Regions from separate parts of the Nocardia sp. NPDC050408 genome, predicted to be linked through region 2. Evidence: riboswitches for the same ligand, from Rfam matches in the RefSeq annotation. Region 2 holds a riboswitch; the other holds the start of a gene.
What was found. Region 2 has a riboswitch for thiamine pyrophosphate ahead of thiC (phosphomethylpyrimidine synthase ThiC). Riboswitches for the same ligand answer to the same signal wherever they lie in the genome.

Region 1 (3,404 bases), on a different contig from region 2:
GCCGGTCTGATCGACCACCTCACCCCCGCGCTCGAACAGTCCGGCGACCAGCAATTCGTCGCCGATACCGTCAAAGCAGTTCTGGCGCGTGGCAACGGCGCGCGGCGACAACGCATCGCGATGCACGCGCGCAACGAGGTCACCGATGTCATCGATGTGGTCGCCGCAGCCACCCTTGAAGGGTGCTACTGACCGGACGAACCGGAGACCGGGCGCAGGCCACGATCCCGGACGACCTGTACGGCACGGAGAGCCAGTAGCGTCGCGCTGGTCACCATGTGCTCGATCGCGTCGGTGATATGGCTCGGGAAGCTGAAGATCAGCACGTGGTACGAGAATCTATCTACTACATAGCGTCGTTGACATGAGGGCCGTCAGAAAGTGCTTCGATGGAGGTATGCCCCTACTCGTCGGCACATCGGGTTGGCAGTACCGGGACTGGCGCGAGGTGCTGTATCCGACGAATGTTCCGCAGCGTGCGTGGCTGGAAACCTACGCCGCGGGCTTCGCAACGGTCGAGAGCAACAATGCTTTCTATCGACTGCCCAGCGGGGAGACCTTTGCGGCATGGCGGGATCGGACGCCGCCGGACTTCTGTTTCGCGGTCAAGGCAAGCCGTTTCCTCACCCACATCAAGCGACTGCGCGAACCCGAGGAGCCGGTCGGGCGCTTGATGGAACACGCCCGTGTACTCGGCGACAAGCTGGGGCCGGTGCTGTTGCAACTTCCGCCGACACTGCGGGTCGATCCGGCACTGCTCGACGCGTGCCTACGCTGTTTTCCGCCCGAAGTCCGGATCGCGGTCGAACCCAGGCACGATTCCTGGTGGATTCCGGAAGTTCGTGCCGTGCTGACGGAACACGCCGCGGCGCTGTGTTGGGCCGATGTCCGCTCCCGTCCCGTCGCGCCGCTGTGGCGCACGACGGACTGGGGTTATCTGCGACTGCATTCCGGACGTGCCACACCCACACCGCGCTACGGACGCACGGCACTGTCCAGTTGGGCGCGACGGCTGGCCGACACCTGGTCGGATCGCGAAGAGGTGTTCGTCTACTTCAACAATGATCCCGGCGGTGCGGCGGTGCGCGACGCGGTCGTCTTCGCGCGCGCCGCCGCCGCTGCCGGAGCCAGCGTCAGCCGAACACCCACAACTGTTTTCAGCCGACGATAGAGTTCATGATGGTGCCCGCGCTGGTTGCGATGACACCACCGAGCATCGCGCCGGCAAGCATTTTCGGCGAGTCCAGGGTGCCGCCGCTCCACTTCTCCCACGCGAACCGGCCGCCCGCGTAGGTGATGCCGCAGACACCCGACAGCATGACAAACCAGGTCAGGTAGCGGACCATCTGCAGGATCTTCTCCGAATTGGGCGGTGCCTCCGGCGTCGGATTCCCGATTTGAGCGAGGACGGTCTCGTGCAAGGCGATCAGCATCATAGGCGCATACTCATTCCAGTCGAGGTGAGCGATGAGCGGCAGATAACCGAGCAATAACCAGGTCGGTACCGGACAGTATGGGCGGTGGTTGCGATGTTCGGGGCGGTCTCCGCGGAACCTGTCTGGAATGTCCGAAGGCGCGGCCCGGCGCGCCGTGCACGGGTGTAGCATTTCGCCCGAAAACCCAGCGCGGGAGCTCGGGCACGGCCGGGCTGAGAGGGCGGACCCCATGTTTCGCCGACCGCATGAACCTGTCCGGGTAATGCCGGCGTAGGGAGAGCGGTACCGGGATGTCTGCACCCACCCTTGATCAATCCGAGCGGCGCGAAGCACCGCTGACCCTGGACCAGCCAGCGCCGAAGGTGCTCTCGTTCTGGGATCAGGGCGCGTTCTGGGCGAACCTCGGGGTCAGCCTGTTCGCATTCTCCGGTGCGTACACGGTGCTGGCGCCGAATTCCGATGGCGCCGCGCAGATCTCCATCGCCGCGGGCATTCTCGCGATGATCATCGGTACGGTGGTCGGCGGCCTCATGCTCGGTCTTGCCGCGGTGCCCGGAGCCAAGACCGGTAAGCCCGCGATGATGTTGCTGCGCGGACTATTCGGCGCGAAGCTCAGCTATCTGCCGACCGTACTCAATATCGCGCAGCTGATCGGTTGGGGCACCTTCGAATTGATCGTCATCGGCGATGCGGCGGAGGAGTTGTTCGATGGTGGTCAGCACTGGATTTACGTGGTCGCCGCGGGCGCGCTGACGACGGTCTTGACGATCTGGCCGCTCGGTTCGGTCCGGATGCTGCGACGGTTCGTGACCGTCGGCGTGGTGATCGCGTTGATCTGGTTCTACGTCCAATTCGTGCGCGCGGGTCTGCCTGATCTCACCGCCAACCCGGGCACCGCGGGTGGCGGGCCGTTCGGTGTGGATTGGAATCTGTTCTGGGTCGCTACCGATGCGGCGCTCGCGGTTTCGATTTCGTGGGTGCCGGTGGCGGCCGACTACACCCGTCACTCCCGCAGCACCGGTGCGGCATTCGGCGCGGCCAGTGGGGCGTATGCGTTCACCCAGATCATCGCCTATGTGCTCGGGCTGTTCGCGCTGGCGCTCGCGTCCGGCGACGGCGGGGTGTATTCGCCGTTCCTGAAGGTGACCCTCGGTGCGGTGTTCTTCTTCATCTTCGTCTTCCGTGAGGCCGACCAGTCGTTCGCGAATGTGTACTCGACGGCCGTATCGATCCAGAACCTCACGCCCCGGGTCGATCGCCGGGTGCTCTCGATCGGCCTGGGTGTGCTGATCACACTGCTCGCGCTGCGGCTGAACATGGCGAACTACTTCGGCTTCCTCGGCCTGATCGGGTCGGTTTTCGTGCCGCTGCTCGGCGTGCTCGTCGCGGACTTCTTCCTTCGCAGGCCTGACCAGTGGAATACCTCGGCGAACGCGCCATCGCGGTGGGGCATGGTTTTCGCGTGGCTGGTGGGACTTTCGGTCTACCAGCTGATCAACCCGGGCGACGCCGGAGTATGGACCGACTTCTGGGTGGACGTGCAGGAAAAGCTGCACTTCACCAAACAGGCCTGGATGAGCGCGTCGCTGTTGTCGTTCCTGGCCGCGGTGCTGGTCGCGTGGAGTGGAGGGCGGATTTCGGTGCTACGCAAGTCTGCGTAGCCTCCGAACAAAAGTGCCCTGGGCCGCCTACGGCCGACACCGCAAGTGCCGGCCGGTTCCTACGCCACATGTCCGCACGCGGCGAATGTTTCGCGAGCAATTCGCCGAGACGGGTGGCGGCTGTACTGATCTCGGGTGGCGGCGGTTGCGGGGTTTTCGATCCCCTTGGGGCGCACAACTTTCCGATCACGCAATCTTGCGTGCCACGCAAGATTGCGTATCGTGAAAGCGTGGCATTCGTACTCGGGTTGCGCGAACGCAAGAAGCTCGCGACTCGGGAGGCGCTCGGATTCGCGGCGCTACAGCT
Region 2 (3,404 bases):
AAGCATCATGTCCCCCAGAATGATTCGTTCTTCCGGACGGAGCGGGGCGAGCACCTCGTCACGTACTTGTCCCGCCTCCTTGTCGAGGGCCCGCAGCAAAGCTCGACCAGTCCTGGTGATCCGTACCGACATTCGACGACGATCGGCGCGATCGCGTGTCCGTTCGACCTGACCGGCGCTCGCCAATTCGTCGACGATCTTCGCCACATCGCTCGGATGAATATCGAGCCGAATGCCCAGATCACGCTGTGCATGCGGTCCGAAATCGGCGAGCGTGGCGAGTACGGCCATATGCCACAGCCGAAGTCCGCGCGCCGCGAGCCGATCGGCGAACCGTCCTCGCGCGAACTTGCCCACCCGTGACAGCAGGTAGGTCTCGAGCCCGAGCAGGCTCGGCGGAAGTGCACGTGCGGAATCCATGCGACAAATTATAGGTAGGAACCTACGATAGGTCTGCACCTACTAATGAGGAGACAGCGTGGATGCCCTGTACCCGAGACTGCTCGTCACCGGTTTCGCCCAATGCTTCGACTTCTACAACGCCGTCCTCCCGGAGCTCATCGGCGCGAAGCTGATCAAAGGCACCGCGGCGGGCCCCTACGCGAACTGGGATGTCGATGATCAAGCGGTACTCGTGCTCTTCGACCGCAGCACGATGGCAGAAGTAGTCGACACCATCGACCTGCCCGTCACCGCGGCACCCGCGCAAGATGTCGTGATGTTCGTCTGTCGAGTACCCGACGTCGACGCGGGCCTCGACCTGTGCCTGCGTAACGGCGCGACCCTGGCCGCCGCCGCGGCCGATCGACCGAACTGGGGCCCGAACCTGCGCACGGCACACCTGCGCGACCCAGCGGGTACCCTGATCGAGCTCCAGTCCTACTGACGGGCGATGAATTCCGTCCGCCCGCACCGTCGGCACTAATACAGGCACACCGATCGGGAGGACCACCATGCAGAAGATCGTCACGAACCTCTGGTACGACACCCAGGCCGAGGAGGCCGCCGAGTTCTACTGTTCGCTGTTCGAGGATTCGAAGATCACCAATGTCGTGCCGTACTCCGAGGCGGGTCCGCGCGAAGCCGGGCTCACCATGCTCGTCGATTTCGAACTCAACGGACAGAAGTTCACCGCGATCAACGGCGGCGGCGATTACCACTACACCCACGCCATGTCGCTGCTGGTCAACTGCGACAGCCAGGACGAGGTCGACCGGCTGTGGACGGCACTGCTCGCAGACGGCGGCCAACCGATCGAATGTGGTTGGCTCAACGATAAATACGGCATTCCCTGGCAGATCTGGCCCGTCGAAGCCGACACCCTGCTGACCGGTACCGATCGCGCTGCCGCGAACCGCGCCACGCAGGCGATGCTCGGTATGCAGAAAATCGACCTGCAAGGCATGCGGGACGCCTACGAGGGCAAGGTCAGCTGATCTGCCAGGAGCCGACCTCGCGGTATCCGGAGTTGTAGATCGCGGAGCTGTCACCCTCGGTGATCTGGTAGTGCTTCATATTTCCGCCCCAGTAGCGCAGGATCCGGCCGAGCTCATCGGCGAGATCGGCCGGCGCCGCCACGCCTTCGGGCAGGACATCCAGATCTACCTCCAGGATGAATTTCACCCTGAGGAATGTACCGGCGCCCGGTCGGGCCTCGGCCGCTTCGCTGTATGTTCCTCCGATCGCCCTGCGGGGCGTGCAGGTGGAAAGGTATCGTCGGGCGGGAAAATTTCACACACCAACGGGGGCTCGCACCAGCGGGCTGAGAGGATGGCTAGCCCAATTCGGGCGTTCAGGGCCGTCGACCGTATGAACCTGACCGGGTAATGCCGGCGTAGGGAGGATATTCATGGGCACACATGTCGACTCCGTGACCACCGGTCCGATCGAAGGCAGCGTCAAGCACTACCAACAGGTCGATGACCTGCGCATTCCGGTGCGTCGGATCAATCTGACCAATGGCGAGCATTTCGACGTCTACGACACCTCGGGCCCGTACACCGACGACGCGGCGACCATCGATCTGGAGGCCGGTCTACCGAAGTTGCGCGACGGCTGGACCAAACCCGAGGTCGACGGTCCGCCGACCCAGCTGGCTTGGGCACGTCAGGGCATCATCACTCCCGAGATGCGCTTCATCGCCGCACGCGAGGGCGTCACGCCGGAACTGGTGCGCGACGAGGTCGCCGCGGGTCGCGCGGTCATCCCGGCCAACCACAAGCATCCGGAGCTGGAGCCGACCATTATCGGTAAGAAGTTCCTGGTGAAGATCAATGCCAATATCGGCAACTCGGCCGTATCCTCCTCGATCGCGGAGGAAGTGGAGAAGATGGTGTGGGCCACCCGCTGGGGTGCGGACACCATTATGGATCTGTCCACCGGCAAGAACATTCACGAGACGCGCGAATGGATCCTGCGCAACTCGCCCGTCCCGGTCGGCACCGTGCCGATCTATCAGGCGCTGGAGAAGGTGAACGGCGATCCGACCGCGCTCACCTGGGAGATCTACCGGGACACCGTAATCGAGCAGTGCGAGCAGGGCGTCGACTATATGACCGTGCACGCCGGTGTGCTGCTGCGCTATGTACCGCTGACCGCCAAGCGGGTCACCGGCATCGTCTCGCGCGGTGGATCCATCATGGCCGCATGGTGTCTGGCACATCATCAGGAGTCGTTCCTGTACACCAACTTCGCCGAACTCTGCGAGATCCTGGCGCGCTACGACGTGACCTTCTCGCTCGGTGACGGCCTGCGCCCGGGCTCCATCGCGGATGCCAATGACGAGGCCCAGTTCGCCGAGCTGCGCACCCTGGGTGAGCTGACCAAGATCGCGAAATCGCATGGTGTGCAGGTCATGATCGAGGGTCCGGGGCACGTGCCGATGCACAAGATCGTGGAGAACGTGCGGCTGGAAGAGGAGCTGTGCGAGGAGGCGCCGTTCTACACCCTCGGCCCGCTCGCCACCGATATCGCACCGGCCTACGATCACATCACCTCGGCCATCGGTGCGGCGATCATCGCCCAGGCGGGCACCGCGATGCTCTGCTATGTCACCCCCAAGGAGCACCTGGGGCTGCCCAACCGCGACGACGTCAAGGTCGGTGTGATCACCTACAAGATCGCCGCGCACGCCGCTGACCTCGCCAAAGGCCATCCGCACGCCCAGGACCGAGATAACGAGTTGTCCAAGGCGCGGTTCGAATTCCGCTGGCGCGACCAGTTCGCTCTCTCGCTCGATCCGGACACCGCCCGCGAGTACCACGACGAAACCCTCCCCGCCGAACCCGCCAAGACCGCCCACTTCTGCTCCATGTGCGGACCGAAGTTCTGCTCCATGCGCATCTCCGCGGACGTACGGGAATACGCTGCCCGCCAGGGACTTTCGGATGTCGAGGCGATCGAAG

Region 1: another riboswitch for thiamine pyrophosphate. It lies ahead of ACIBJI_RS31085 (purine-cytosine permease family protein); the one in region 2 lies ahead of thiC (phosphomethylpyrimidine synthase ThiC).

The regions. Positions count from the first base shown of each region.
Region 1 covers NZ_JBITIL010000014.1:147,046-150,449, forward strand. Annotated here, with positions in the region: gene ACIBJI_RS31065 (glutamate--cysteine ligase) at 1-192, shown strand, start outside; gene ACIBJI_RS31070 (hypothetical protein) at 186-326, opposite strand; gene ACIBJI_RS31075 (DUF72 domain-containing protein) at 398-1,171, shown strand; gene ACIBJI_RS31080 (hypothetical protein) at 1,158-1,436, opposite strand; TPP riboswitch at 1,616-1,732, shown strand; gene ACIBJI_RS31085 (purine-cytosine permease family protein) at 1,727-3,097, shown strand; gene ACIBJI_RS31090 (alpha/beta fold hydrolase) at 3,328-3,404, shown strand, end outside.
Region 2 covers NZ_JBITIL010000001.1:31,357-34,760, forward strand. Annotated here, with positions in the region: gene ACIBJI_RS00140 (MarR family winged helix-turn-helix transcriptional regulator) at 1-420, opposite strand, end outside; gene ACIBJI_RS00145 (hypothetical protein) at 479-886, shown strand; gene ACIBJI_RS00150 (VOC family protein) at 954-1,436, shown strand; gene ACIBJI_RS00155 (hypothetical protein) at 1,429-1,623, opposite strand; TPP riboswitch at 1,732-1,858, shown strand; gene thiC (phosphomethylpyrimidine synthase ThiC) at 1,850-3,404, shown strand, end outside.